One region of the Streptomyces sp. NPDC058291 genome, then DNA from elsewhere that is predicted to be linked to it. Evidence: riboswitches for the same ligand, from Rfam matches in the RefSeq annotation. Region 1 holds a riboswitch; each other region holds the start of a gene.
What was found. A riboswitch is a leader RNA that binds a small molecule or an ion and turns the genes downstream of it on or off. The one in region 1 is predicted to bind cyclic di-AMP.

Region 1 (4,524 bases):
AGGACGGCGGCGACGGTGGTTCCCTGCTGGAAACCGGAGTCGAGGAACTTCTGCGCTACGACGGCCCCGTGGAGCTGGCGACCTGGCGGTTCGCGACCGAACCGCTCCGCATCGGCGGACAGGACATCGCGCCCGGCGATCCCGTCCTCGTCGTCCTCGCGGCGGCCGACCGTGACCCGGCGCGCTTCACCGACCCCGACGTGCTCGACCTCTCCCGCCGTGACAACCAGCACCTCGGTTACGGCCACGGCATCCACTACTGCCTGGGCGCCCCGCTGGCCCGGCTGGAGGGCCGAACCGCGCTGGCCACCCTCCTCACCCGGCTGCCCGACCTCCGACTGGCGTCCGATCCGGCCGAGTTGAGGTGGCGGGGCGGACTCATCATGCGGGGACTGCGCACGTTGCCGGTGGAGTTCGCGCCGCGGCGGTCGGAGACGCGATCCGAGCAAATCTGACCGGATGTCAGCCGGAGTGTGACCGTTCAGCGGAGCAAAGGTGACCACTCCTCAACTCTGTGATCTTCACGTGATCTGCGCGGCATGAACTTGTGACAAGTGATCGTCTGCCGATACGTTCACTCGTCAGCGCGACGGGCCGGTCTCGGGTCGCCGCGCCGGTACTGCTGTCCAGAGAAAGGCCCCTCGCATGCTCTCCGGGAACGGTCGACACCGTCGCCCCCGTCAGGCTCCGGCCCTCCTCGTCGCGGCCGGAGTGACCGGCTCCGCCATCGCCATCCCGCTGCTGGCCGCCTCCGGCGCGAGCGCAGCCGACGGCACGGTGTGGGACAAGGTGGCGCAGTGCGAGACCGGTGGCTCGTGGAGCGCCGACAAGGGCGGCGGCGAGTACGGAGGCCTGAGTCTCAGCCAGCAGGACTGGGAGGCGTACGGAGGGCTCGACTACGCGGCCAGGCCCGATCTGGCCAGCCGCAACCAGCAGATCGCGGTGGCGCAGAAGGTGCTCGCGGCCGACGGCGTCGGCGCGTGGGGGACCTGCGGGCTGACCTCCGGCCTCACCAAGGACAACGGCGCGCTGGACGTGGACACGGGCCTCGCGGACGGCTCCTCCGGCTCGTCCTCCTCCGGACTGTCCGACCTCACCAAGGGGCTGTCGGGGTCCTCGGGCCCGTCGTCCTCCCCGGACCCGTCGGGCTCCTCCGACGCGTCGGGCGACGGTCCGTCCGCCTCGACGGGATCGTCCGACTCGTCCGCCGATCCCTCTGGTTCGCCCTCGGGGTCCCCTTCGTCCTCTTCGCCCTCTTCCTCCGCCGCCGCGGACGACTCCATCGGCTCCGGTGCGGGCAAGGGCTCGGCCGACGCGGGCGGCGGACGGGCGGCCGACGGCTCGCCCACGGTCACCCCGGAAGCGGACGACTCGGACAAGTCGGGCCAGGAAGTGGGCTCTTGGAGCCTCGTCGACACCGGCTCCCTCGGCTCCGGCCGGCACCGCGGGTCCACCGCCGAGGAGAGCACGACCAAGGGCGTCACGGACCTTTCGACGAACGGAGTCGCCACCGTCGCCACCGCCGGCGGCGGCCGGCACGCCGCGGCCACCTACGTCGTCCGGGAGGGCGACTCGCTCGTCTCCATCGCCGACTCCCTTGGCCTCGACGGCGGATGGCGCGCCCTCTATGCCGAGAACAAGGACCTCATCGGCGGCGACCCGAGCGACATCACCCCCGGTCAGACCCTCGACACAGGGGTCCAATAGGGCGCAAAACCCGGTAAAAACAGCGGGAGTTCACGTCACGCTTCGCGCCGAATGTCCGGTTTGGTGAAAGTGTGGGATGAGTCTCAGAAGCCCTGATCGTCTTTGAAATTCGGCGGATCACGTGTCTACGGTCGAGGCCGCTCGGCAACCCGAGCCCCGGTCGTCGCAACGCCGAATCCTGCCAGTGGCGGCCCGGGAACAGTCGTCGCGTCAAGCGCCGTAGGCAGGAGCGGGGGACCCAAGGTAAGCGCCGGCGCCGGCTGTCGAGGCTGGTCCGGCTTGGGGTGAAGTCACCCCTCCAGGGAGCACGGCTCCCACGGAGGAGTGACCGGGCAACTCACACGGCCCGAACCCGACAGCTCACCTCGTAGGCGTCGGTGAGGGGATCCACCATGCTGTTTTCCGCCAAGGGCAAGCACCGTCGTCCGTCCAAGGCCACCCGCGCCGCCGCTCTGGCCGGCGTCACCGGTGTCGCCATCGCCGCTCCGCTGATGGCGGCCGGCAACGCCTCCGCCGCCACCACCTCCGAGTGGGACACGGTCGCCCAGTGCGAGTCCGGCGGCAACTGGTCCATCAACACCGGCAACGGCTACTACGGCGGCCTGCAGTTCTCCGCCTCGACCTGGGCCGCGTACGGCGGCACGCAGTACGCCGCGCAGGCCAACCAGGCCTCCAAGTCGCAGCAGATCGCCGTCGCCGAGAAGGTGCTCGCCTCCCAGGGCAAGGGCGCCTGGCCGGTCTGCGGCACGGGCCTGTCCGGCGCCGCCTACAACAGCAGCAGCGCCGACTCCTCCAGCTCCTCGGGCTCCAACTCCTCCGGCTCCTCGGGCTCCTCCAGCTCGTCGAACAGCGGCAGCAGCACCCGCTCGACGGAGAAGCAGAGCGCCTCCCGCTCCACCGACCGCCCGGCGGCCTCCAAGACGGTCACCACCCCGACCGGCGAGAAGGTCAAGAAGGGCGACGGCGAGTACAAGGTCGTCAAGGGCGACACGCTCAGCTCCATCGCCGAGAAGCACAAGGTCAAGGGCGGCTGGCACAAGCTGTTCGAGCTGAACAAGGACATCGTCGAGGACGCGAACCTCATCTTCCCGGGGCAGCAGCTGCACCTGAAGTGACACCCGGCTCCCCGAGAGACCACAGCGCCCTCACAACCGAGGTCGGCACACTGAAGACCTCGTGAGGGTCGCCCCCCGTCCCCACGGGCTCCCCGCTCCGGTGCGTGTTCCCCCGTACGCACCGGAGCGGGGTTTCTCTTTGCTCGTTCGCCGTCCCCCGGCAACTTTCTCGGCCACCCCCTTTGTTCCGGGCGTGAACAATAGGTACGGTCTGTCTGTCCACGGGACGGTCGGTCGGCTGCCGACGGCCCGGGGGCGGTTAGGCTCTAGTCGCAAGGCTCATCCGAGGCCGTCCTGGCCCGCGGGCCCCGCACAACCAGCGTCACATCCCAAGAAGGAGATGCTCGTGCCGTCCATCGACGTCGTCGTAGCCCGGGAAATCCTGGACTCCCGAGGCAACCCCACGGTCGAGGTCGAGGTCGGCCTCGACGACGGCAGCACGGGTCGTGCCGCCGTTCCGTCCGGCGCTTCCACCGGCGCCTTCGAGGCCATCGAGCTCCGCGACGGCGACCCCAACCGTTACCACGGCAAGGGCGTCGAGAAGGCCGTCCTCGCCGTCATCGAGCAGATCGGCCCGGAGCTCGTCGGCTACGACGCCACCGAGCAGCGGCTGATCGACCAGGCCATGTTCGACCTGGACGCCACCGACAACAAGGGCTCGCTCGGCGCCAACGCCATCCTCGGCGTCTCCCTCGCCGTCGCCCACGCCGCCTCCGAGGCCAGCGACCTCCCGCTCTTCCGCTACCTGGGCGGCCCCAACGCGCACCTGCTGCCGGTGCCGATGATGAACATCCTGAACGGCGGTTCGCACGCCGACTCCAACGTGGACATCCAGGAGTTCATGATCGCTCCCGTGGGCGCGGAGTCCTTCTCCGAGGCCCTGCGCTGGGGCACCGAGGTCTACCACACGCTGAAGAAGGTCCTGAAGGGCAAGGGCCTGTCCACCGGCCTCGGCGACGAGGGCGGCTTCGCCCCGAACCTCGGCTCCAACCGTGAGGCCCTCGACCTCATCCTCGAGGCCATCAAGGAAGCCGGCTACGCGCCGGGCGAGCAGATCGCGCTCGCGCTCGACGTCGCCGCGTCCGAGTTCTACAAGGACGGCAGGTACGAGTTCGAGGGCAAGTCCCGCTCGGCCGCCGAGATGACGGAGTACTACGAGGAGCTCGTGGCGGCCTACCCGCTCGTCTCCATCGAGGACCCGCTGTTCGAGGACGACTGGGCCGGCTGGAAGGTGCTCACCGACAAGCTGGGCGACAAGGTGCAGATCGTCGGCGACGACCTGTTCGTCACCAACCCCGAGCGCCTCGCCCGCGGTATCGAGGAGGGCGCGGCGAACGCCCTGCTCGTCAAGGTGAACCAGATCGGCTCGCTCACCGAGACCCTGGACGCCGTCGAGCTCGCGCAGCGCAGCGGCTTCAAGTGCATGATGTCGCACCGCTCCGGCGAGACCGAGGACGTCACCATCGCCGACCTCGCCGTCGCCACCAACTGCGGCCAGATCAAGACCGGCGCCCCGGCCCGCTCCGAGCGCGTCGCCAAGTACAACCAGCTGCTGCGCATCGAGGAGATCCTCGACGACGCCGCGGTGTACGCAGGCCGCAGCGCCTTCCCGCGGTTCAAGGGCTGATCCTCGGACCAGGGGCTGCCCCTTACCGGGGCAAGCCCTAGCCAGTCGTACGTACGTCCCCGTACTCGGTCCCGT
Region 2 (4,524 bases), on a different contig from region 1:
GGCGAGCCAGGCCAGGGCGACCGTGGCGACCTGCGCGTCGTGGGCCTGGGCGACCTCGTCCAGCGCGGTGAGGACCCTGCGGCCCCGCTCCGTGTCGAGGTGCTTGGCGGCGCCGGCGGATCGGGCGCTCTCCACCGTCGTACCGGGCCGGTACTTGCCGGTGAGGAAGCCGGAGGCGAGCGAGTAGTACGGGACGGCGGCGAGGCCGAAGCGGGCGGCGACGTCCCGCAGCGCGCCCTCGTAGGTGTCGCGTGAGACCAGGTTGTAGTGCGGCTGGAGGGCGACGTACCGGGCCAGGCCCTCGCGGTCGGAGAACTCCAGGGACTCCTGGAGGCGTTCGGGAGAGATGTTGGAGGCGGCGATGTGCCGCACCTTGCCCGCCTTCACCAGCTCGTCCAGCGCGCCGATGATCTCCTCGACGGGCACCTCGGTCTTGTCGAAGTGCGTGTAGTAGAGGTCGATGTGGTCGGTGCCCAGACGGCGGAGCGAGGCGTCGGCGGCGGCCTTGATGTTGTCGGAGCTCAGGCCGGGGAACTCGGGGTGCTGGCTCACCTTGGTGGCGATCACGACGTCGTCGCGGTTGCCCCGGGCCTTCACCCACCTGCCGATGACGGTCTCGGACTCACCGCCCGAGTTGCCGTCGACCCAGGCCGAGTAGGCGTCGGCGGTGTCGACGAAGTTGCCGCCCGCGGCCGTGTAGGCGTCGAGCACGGCGAAGGAGGCCGCCTCGTCCGCCGTCCAGCCGAAGACGTTGCCGCCGAGGGAGAGCGGGAAGACCTCGAGGTCCGATGAACCGAGTGTGCGAAGAGCAGTCATGCTTCGTCTCAACGGTCACCGGCGGCCCGCCCATTCCACGGGGCACGCGAAGAACGTGTGAACAGGACGTGGCAGACCCGACCGATCAGGGCGGACCCGACCGATCAGGGCCGTGCCAGGGGGACCTCGGGGATGTCCCCGAGGGGGCGGCTCAGGGGTTGAGGCCCTTGCTGCGCAGCCAGGCCGCCGGGTCGATGCCGGTGGCGCTGCCGCCCGGGTGGACCTCCAGATGGAGGTGGGCGCCGGTGACGTTTCCGGTCGCGCCCACGCGGCCGATCACCTCGCCGGTGGAGACCTTCTGGCCGACGCTGACGTTGATCGACGACTGGTGGCAGAACCACAGCTCGGTTCCGTCGTCCAACGTGAGGATGGTGCGGTAGCCGTAGGAACCGGCCCAGCCCGCCTCGGTGACGGTGCCGCTGTGGACGGCCTTGATGAGAGTCCCGGTGGGCGCGGCGAAGTCGAGACCGGTGTGGTAGCCGGAGGACCAGAGCGAGCCGGCCTGACCGAAGGTCGAGGTGATGGTGTACGAGGAGGTCGGCAGCGTGAACTGCTTGGCCAGTTCGGCCAGGCGCGCGGCCTCGGCCTTCTTCGCGGCCTCCTCGGCGGCCTTCTTCTTGGCGGCGGCGGCCTTGGCCTGCGCCTCCTTCTCGGCCTTGACGACGGCCTCGGCCTCGGCCTTCTTCGCGGCGGCGGCGGCCTTGACCTCGTACTGGGTCTGCTGCGACTCGACCTGCGCCATGATCCGGCTGCGCAGGGCCTCGCCGGCGTCGGCGGTGCTCTGGGCGGCGCTCTCGACGGCGCTCTCGACGGTGCTCTCGTCGGCGTCGACGGCGGTCTCGGACCCGAAGGCGGCCAGGGCGGACTCGGTCTGCGGGGCGGGGTCGTCGTCGGAGATGAGCGAACCGACGTTCGGCAGGTCCGGCATCGAGATGGAGACCGGGGCCTTGCCGGTGTTGGCACTGGCCATCCCGCCCGCGCTGACGGCGGCTATGACGCCGACGCCGAGGACGGTGGAGCTGCGGGCGAACCCGCCGCCGCGCTGCTTGGCGACCCGGTGCTTGCCCCGGACCGGGCGAACGGACTCCGCGGTGGGATTCCATTCCTCCCAGGGGCCCTCGTCGGCACGGTGGCCGCCGTAGCCGAAGGTCTCGGGAGACGGCTGGCTCGGCGCGTACGGGGCCTCGGGGGCAGGCGGGTTGGACGCCACGCGGGCGCGCTCCTTTCCTTCCGTCGCCTACCGGGTTAGCTGACGGGTTCGGAGCGGGAAGGTCTCCTACGCGCGTATACCGGCCGTGGACTCTGCGAGTTCACGGCGGCTTCCGCGTGATTCACCCCAAGGTGGTGGTTCCCCGGTGCCCTTGCGGGATTCGGCGCGTGCGCACGGAGCCGACTCTGGTGCCGGCTGGGACGACCGCGCTGCGTTATCGAACGTTAATAGACCCAGGGGTGCGTTTCCAAGCTGTTCTGCTTGATCAATAACATTCCTGGCCTGGACTTTCGGGCCACCAGCGGTGAAAAACGGGCGAGTTGACCTCGGCCGCGCAGGCCCTGACAGGAACAGGCGTGCTGACGGCGGCTCACCTGCTCTGCGCAGGGCGGTCGCCCGGTCACGCACGGCAGCGATCGGCTCGGGGAACGCACCGAGGGCCGGAACCCTTTCGGATTCCGGCCCTCGGCCTTCAGTAGCGGGGACAGGATTTGAACCTGCGACCTCTGGGTTATGAGCCCAGCGAGCTACCGAGCTGCTCCACCCCGCGTCGTTGTGACTCCAGTCTACGCTACTTCCGGCGCGTGAATCACCACGGTTGTCCGCCGCCCCGGGCCGACGGTCACCCGTCGCCTCGGGTCAGGTGCCGGTTCGGGGCCTTCGCCCGTTGCTCGTACTCCGCGAGGAGGAGGACGTCGACGCCCGCGGCCGTCAGCACACCGGTGCCGTCCGCCCCGGTCACGAAGGTGTCGGGCTCGCGCCAGGCGGTGACCACCCGGCGCACGCCCGCGTCGAGGACGAGCCGGGCGCAGGGGGCGGGGCGGGAGGAGCGGCGGGCGCACGGTTCGAGGCTGCTGTAGACGGTGGCCGTGGGCAGTCGCGGGTCGGCGGGGTCGAGCTTGGCGAGGGCCGCCTCCTCGGCGTGCACGACCGGGTCGCCGGCCTCCCGGGAGTGACCGCGCGCGAGCTCCGTGCCGTCGGCGGCCACGATCACCGCGCCGACGCTGAAGGCGCTCCGCGAGGGCGGGCACCGTTCGGCGAGCTCGCAGGCGAGGGCCAGCCAGTGCCGGTCGGCGGCGGCAGGCAGCGGTCCGGCGCCGGGGGCGGTGGGCTCGTAGCGGTGCAGGACGACGTCCTCGATGCGCCGGGTCTCCACCAGGCGCAGGCGTCCGCCCTGGTAGCCGCCGGGCCCGAAGAGGCGGGGCGCGTCCGGGTCGCCGACGAACAGCGGGGCGAGGACGAGCTGCAGCTCGTCGGCGAGGCCCTGCCGGAGCAGCTGGGTGTGGACGGTTCCGCCGCCCTCGACCATGAGGCGCCGTACGCCGAGCACGTCGTGGAGGTGTTCGAGGAGGCGGCGCCAGTCGAGTGCGGGGCCCAGCGGGACGACGTCCGCGGCGATGCCGAGGGCGTGGGCCCGCTCGGCTCCACGGTCCGTCGTGTAGAGGGCCTTCGCGCCTCCCGTGTGCCAGAAGTTCGCCCGCGCGTCCAGTTCGCCGGAGCCGCTGACGGTGACCTTGAGGGGGTACGGCGGCTGTCCGGCGGCGACCCGGGCGGCCCGGCGCTCCGGGGAGTTCACCAGGAGCCGCGGGTTGTCGGCGCGGATCGTGCCGGCGCCGATGAGGATGGCGTCGACGGAGGCCCGCACCTCGTCGACCCGGTCGAAGTCGGCGGGGCTGGAGAGCAGGAGGCGCTCGGGGGTGGTGTCGTCCAGGTAGCCGTCCAGGGAGACGGCGGCGGACAGCAGGACGTACGGGTACGGCATCGGCGTGCTCCCCGGGCTCGGTCCGACGGCGGCGGTCTTGGTTCAAGTTTGAAACAAACCTACACTGGGTGCATGACGACTCGCTGGCTCACCCCCGAGGAGCAGCGCGCCTGGCGCGCGTACGTTGCCGGCTACCTCCTGCTGGAGGACGCGATCGACCGGCAGCTCCAGCAGGACGCCGGCATGCCCCACGCGTACTACTCCATCCTCGCGAACCTCTCCGACGCCCCGGACCGGCGGCTGCGGATGACCGATCTCGCGGAGCGGCTGAAGATCACCCGCAGCCGGCTGACCTACGCGGTGTCCCGGCTGGAGAAGGACGGGCTGGTACAGCGGGAGGAGTGCCGCTGGGACAAGCGCGGCAGCGTCGCGGTGCTGACGGACGAGGGAATGGCGGTCCTGCGGGACACCGCCCCCGGCCATGTCGCGGCGGTCCGCGCCGCCCTGTTCGACCGGCTCACTCCGGAGCAGGTGGGGCAGCTGGAGGAGATCTTCACGCAGATCGCGCGGGGGTTCCAGGGGGACGGACCGGGCGAGGCCACGCCGCCCGAGGACCTCCCGTGGCGCCGGCGTTCGTCGCCCTGCTCCGGGACGCAGTGAGCCGCGTCACCCGCCCGTTGCTTCAAATTTAAAGCATGAGGTAGGGTCACCTCTCGTCGGATCTGCTTCAAATCTGAAGCAGTAGTCGGCCTGGCACCACCACGTCATCCGCCCCCGGACCCGGGAGAACCGCATG
Region 3 (4,524 bases), on a different contig from region 1:
GCACGGACTTCAGGGACCACAGGTCGAGCACCGGGCAGCCGTACCGGTCGGCGACGGCGCGCACGTGCCCGTTGTAGGTGGCGATCTTTCCGCGCAGGTGCTTGAGCACGGGAACGCCACGGGTGTCGAAGCCGGTGGTCACCATGACTGTGCCGGCTACGGCGGCCAGGGCCGCGATCGCGCGCTCGAAGCGCTCGGCGACCTCGTCCGGGTCGGTGCCGGGACGGAGGATGTCGTTGCCGCCCGCACAGAAGGAGACCAGGTCCGGGGCGAGCGCCACGGCCCTGGGGAGCTGGTCCTCCATGATCTGGTCGAGCAGCTTTCCGCGGACCGCGAGGTTGGTGTAGTCGAAGTCGCCTTCGGGCCGCCGGTCCGCGAGGAGCACCGCGAAGCGGTCCGCCCAGCCGACGAAGGCCCCGTCCGGGCCGGGGTCGCCGACGCCCTCGGTGAAGCTGTCCCCCACCGCCACGTACGACCCGATCACTGATCTGTTGTCACTCTTCGAATCGTCTGCCACAGCAGTGCATGATTCACCTTCGAATGTGACTTACGCGACCGTAGGAAGCAATTGACGGTCGGTGAGATAAGCCACTCCTCAAGAGTTGGCCCATCAGGGAATAAGCGACCACGCCCGGAAGTCGTCGATCCGGAAATGGCTCCAGGTGGTGCGGAACGCGAAGTGCCCTTCCGTGTACGGCTCGGGGTCCGTCCAGTCGAAGACGAGCCGCCCGTTGTTCCACCATCGCACGACCGGGCCGTCGGAGACGATCCTGACGTGGTGCGGGGCGTTGGGCACGAGCAGCGGCTCGGTGTAGTCGAAGACCAGCGGCCGCACTCCGGCCCGGCCGACGTAACGGCGCAGCCGGGTCGTGGTGTTGGAGTTGGCGCCGTAGCCGGCGTAGTACGTCTTGAGCTGGTCGTACTCGGCGAGGGCGCCGCCGCGCGGGGTGGCGAAGAGGTCGTCCGGGGAACGGACGTCGACGGCGTTCCAGAAGGTGTTGAGGTCGGACACCCGGTCGTTGACCCCGCCCGCGGCGACGGGCGTGGCGACGTATTCGAGGACGTAGGGCCCTGCGAACGGCCGCCTGAACCAGATCGTGGCCCCGGCGGGCACGTCGATCTCCAGGGCGCCGCGGGAGGCCGTGACGGTCCCGCCCTGCTCCAGCTCCACGGCCCACTGACGCAGACCGTGGCGGAAGTCGTCGTGGGCGATGAGCCGGCGTCGTCGTCGGCGTGGTGCGGCGCCGGCGTCGGCCGCGGGGGCGAGGGCCCCCAGGGCCGCACCGGCGGCGAGGGCTGCGAACGCTCTGCGCGTGGTCGTCACGGGATGCGGCTCCTTCGGTGGGAGGTCGAAGCGCGGGAAAGCGCTTTCCCCGGCACGACCACTGTGATGGCGCCTCCACCGTTTGTCGATGCGCCGGCCCGGCCCGCCACAGGACCGCAATGAAACGATCACGGTCGGCCGCGGTTCGGCCCCGGGAGACCGGCGAGCCCTGCGGGCCCGACCCGCCCGGGGCCGGAGTCCGGACACGCCGAAGGCCGGGCCCCGGATCTTCGATCGGGGTCCGGCCTTCGACTGCGTGTCAGGCGGGGGCAGTCGGGGGGGGTCAGCCGACGGCGACGCCGTGCGAGCGCAGGTAGGCGATCGGGTCCACGTCCGAGCCGTAGTCCGGCGTGGTGCGGATCTCGAAGTGCAGGTGCGGGCCGGTCACGTTGCCGGTCGCCCCGGACAGGCCGACCTGCTGGCCCGCGGTCACGGTCTGGCCGGCCGAGACGGAGAGCTGGGAGAGGTGGGCGTACTGGGCGTAGTAGCCGTCGGCGAGCCTGATGACGACCTGGTTGCCGTACGCGCCGCCCCAGCCCGCGGACACGACGGTGCCCGCGCCCACGGCCTTCAGCGAGGTGCCGGTCGGGACGACGAAGTCCACACCGGTGTGGTAGCCGCTGGACCACATGCTGCCCGACTGGTGGTACGGCGTGCCGATGGCGGCGCCGGCCACGGGCAGGGCGAAGCCGTCGGAGCTGCTCTCGGCGGCCTGGGTCGCCTTCGAGGAGGACGAGGAGGCGGACGTCTTCGCGACGGAGGACTTCGAGGAAGCCGAGGACTGCGAGGCCTTGGACGACGAACTCTTGGAGGCCGACGACGAGGACGAGCCGGACGACTTGTGGCCGCCGGTCGCGGCCTTCTTGCCGATCGACAGCTTGAGGCCGGGGTGGATCAGCGACGGGTCGTCGCCGACGGCCGTGCGGTTGTCCTGGTAGAGCCGCTGCCAGCCGCCGCTGACGTGCTGCTCGTCCGCGATCTTCGAGAGGTAGTCGCCGGACCGCACGGTGTACGTCGTCCCGGTGGCGGTCTTGCGGGTCACTTCGGCGGCCTGGACGGTCTTTTCCGACACCGTCTGCGCGACCGGCCGGGCGGAGGTCTGCGCAACCGCCTCCGGGGCGGCCGCGTGGGCGCCGGACGCGCCCATCAGCGGGAGGGCGAGCGCGGCGCCGCCGGTTCCGGCGACGGCTATGGAACGGGTGAAGCGCTGAGTCTTCGGACGGCGGTGCTTACCCTTCGCGGGCATGACGAATTCCTCTCCGGCGCCTGCGAGGTGAGCTGTCGGGTGCGGGCTGGAGATGCCCGGCCGCGCCGAGACGCGGCTTTACCCCGAGCCTGTTCCGGAGACCGGAACAGGCGGTTGTGCCTGTGGGTCCCCCGCTCCTGCCATGCACGGGTGAGTGTGCGGGATCCGGGCGGTGGCAGGATTCGGCGTCCGTCCGGATTGGTGTGGAACGTAAGCGACCCAGACGCACGGGGACAAGCAGAGGTTGTGCTGTTCACAGGTTTCTCTTGATCCCCCGGGGGAATCCGTGGTCACACTGCGTTAAACGGAATGCTCGGTTATCACCAAGGGGCCCGGAAAAGCATGCGCATTACGTGAACATGACCGGCGACGTACGGTCACGAATATGACGCTGCTCACGTGATGCCCCTCCAGGTCTCCCTATTTAAGGTCGAGTTGGAACGAAGGATCCATTTCGGACAGATAACTCAGATGCGACGCAGGCGGATAACCGTCGCATCGAGATCGCCCCGCAGCTCGGCACGCAATCCGTGATGCAGCAGAACGGCACCCCGGTGCACTTCGCCCGTTTCACGGCATTCGTACGACGCCGTCGGGTCGAGTCCGCGCAGCCGCAGCGCCGGGACGGGCTCGCCGAACCGCTGGGCCTGCAGCCAGGCGAGGACCACGCTCTCGTCGCCGCGCACGTACTGCACGGCGCTCAGCCCGCCCGTGGGGGGACGCAGCCGGTAGAGATCGCCGTGCTGCACGAGCGGCCGGATCTCCTTGTAGAGATCCACCCATCGACGCGCCTCGGCAAGCTCCTCGTCGCTCCACTCGGAGAGGTCGCCGCCGACCCCGAGCACCCCCGCCATCGCGCTGACGAACCGGAAGCGCAGCGAGCTCACCCGGCCGTTGAGCTGGGTGTTGGGGCTGTCGGTGACCCATGCGGCCATGACCCGCGCCGGGTGGATCTGACTGAAGCCGTGCTGGATGTCGAGCCGGTCGAGGGGGTCGGTGTTGTCGGAGGTCCACACCTGGTCGGTGCGGCTCATGATGCCGAGGTCGATCCGCCCGCCGCCGCCCGAGCAGGACTCGAAGGCGACGCCCGGGTGGGCGGCCCGCAGCCGGTCCAGCAGTCGGTACAGGGCTCGCACGTGGTCGACCCAGAGGCGCTGCGGGTAGGGGTCCTCGGGCCAGCCGGCGTCGGTGAAGCAGCGGTTGAAGTCCCACTTGACGTAGTCGATCGGCGCACTGGACAGCAATGCGTCGAGCTGCTGCCAGAGGTACTCCTGGACGTCCTCGCGGGCGAGGTTCAGCATGAGCTGATTGCGGAACTCCGTCCGCTTTCGTCCCGGTTGGAACTGCACCCAGTCGGGATGCGCCCGGTACAGGTCGCTGTCCGGGTTGACCATCTCGGGCTCGACCCAGATGCCGAACTGCATCCCCAGGCCGTGCACGTGGTCCGCGAGGGGCTTCAGCCCGTGGGGGAAGCGCTCCGGGTTGGGGCGCCAGTCGCCCAGTCCGGCGTGGTCGCCGGTGCGCGCCCCGAACCAGCCGTCGTCGACGACGAAGAGCTCGACGCCGATCGCCGCGGCCCGCCCGGCGAGGGTCGCCTGCTGCTCCTCGGAGATGTCGAAGTAGGTGGCCTCCCAGGAGTTGAACAGCACCGGCCGGTCCTGCTCGGCGTCCGGGACGACGTGGGCGCGCTGGTAGGCGTGCCAGGCGCGGCTCGCGCCGCCGAAACCGGCGTCGCTCCACAGGCCGGCGAAGACCGGCGTGGTGAAGGTCTCGCCCGCCGTGAGGCGCAGCAGACCCGAGTCGTCGTGACCCGCGCCGCCGGTGATCTGCACGCGGGCGTCGGGGAGCTGGGCGACGGCGATGCGCCACGAGCCGGACCAGCCGAGGGCGCAGCCGTAGACCTCGCCGCGCTCCTCGGTCGCGTCGGTGTCGAGGGCGACCCAGGGCAGATGCT

Region 2: another riboswitch for cyclic di-AMP. It lies ahead of ACFVYK_RS15820 (M23 family metallopeptidase); the one in region 1 lies ahead of ACFVYK_RS30830 (transglycosylase family protein).
Region 3: another riboswitch for cyclic di-AMP. It lies ahead of ACFVYK_RS36980 (peptidoglycan DD-metalloendopeptidase family protein); the one in region 1 lies ahead of ACFVYK_RS30830 (transglycosylase family protein).

What each region holds. Positions count from the first base shown of each region.
Region 1 covers NZ_JBHVYK010000084.1:22,648-27,171, forward strand. The annotation lists gene ACFVYK_RS30820 (cytochrome P450) at 1-455, shown strand, start outside; gene ACFVYK_RS30825 (transglycosylase family protein) at 646-1,707, shown strand; cyclic di-AMP (ydaO/yuaA leader) riboswitch at 1,913-2,096, shown strand; gene ACFVYK_RS30830 (transglycosylase family protein) at 2,100-2,822, shown strand; gene eno (phosphopyruvate hydratase) at 3,163-4,449, shown strand.
Region 2 covers NZ_JBHVYK010000026.1:13,245-17,768, forward strand. The annotation lists gene ACFVYK_RS15815 (aldo/keto reductase) at 1-816, opposite strand, end outside; gene ACFVYK_RS15820 (M23 family metallopeptidase) at 968-2,026, opposite strand; cyclic di-AMP (ydaO/yuaA leader) riboswitch at 2,036-2,202, opposite strand; tRNA gene ACFVYK_RS15825 (tRNA-Met) at 2,503-2,576, opposite strand; gene ACFVYK_RS15830 (dihydrofolate reductase family protein) at 2,649-3,788, opposite strand; gene ACFVYK_RS15835 (MarR family winged helix-turn-helix transcriptional regulator) at 3,861-4,388, shown strand; gene ribA (GTP cyclohydrolase II) at 4,522-4,524, shown strand, end outside.
Region 3 covers NZ_JBHVYK010000145.1:440-4,963, forward strand. The annotation lists gene ACFVYK_RS36970 (SGNH/GDSL hydrolase family protein) at 1-484, opposite strand, end outside; gene ACFVYK_RS36975 (DUF6250 domain-containing protein) at 611-1,324, opposite strand; gene ACFVYK_RS36980 (peptidoglycan DD-metalloendopeptidase family protein) at 1,608-2,570, opposite strand; cyclic di-AMP (ydaO/yuaA leader) riboswitch at 2,575-2,768, opposite strand; gene ACFVYK_RS36985 (alpha-galactosidase) at 3,038-4,524, opposite strand, start outside.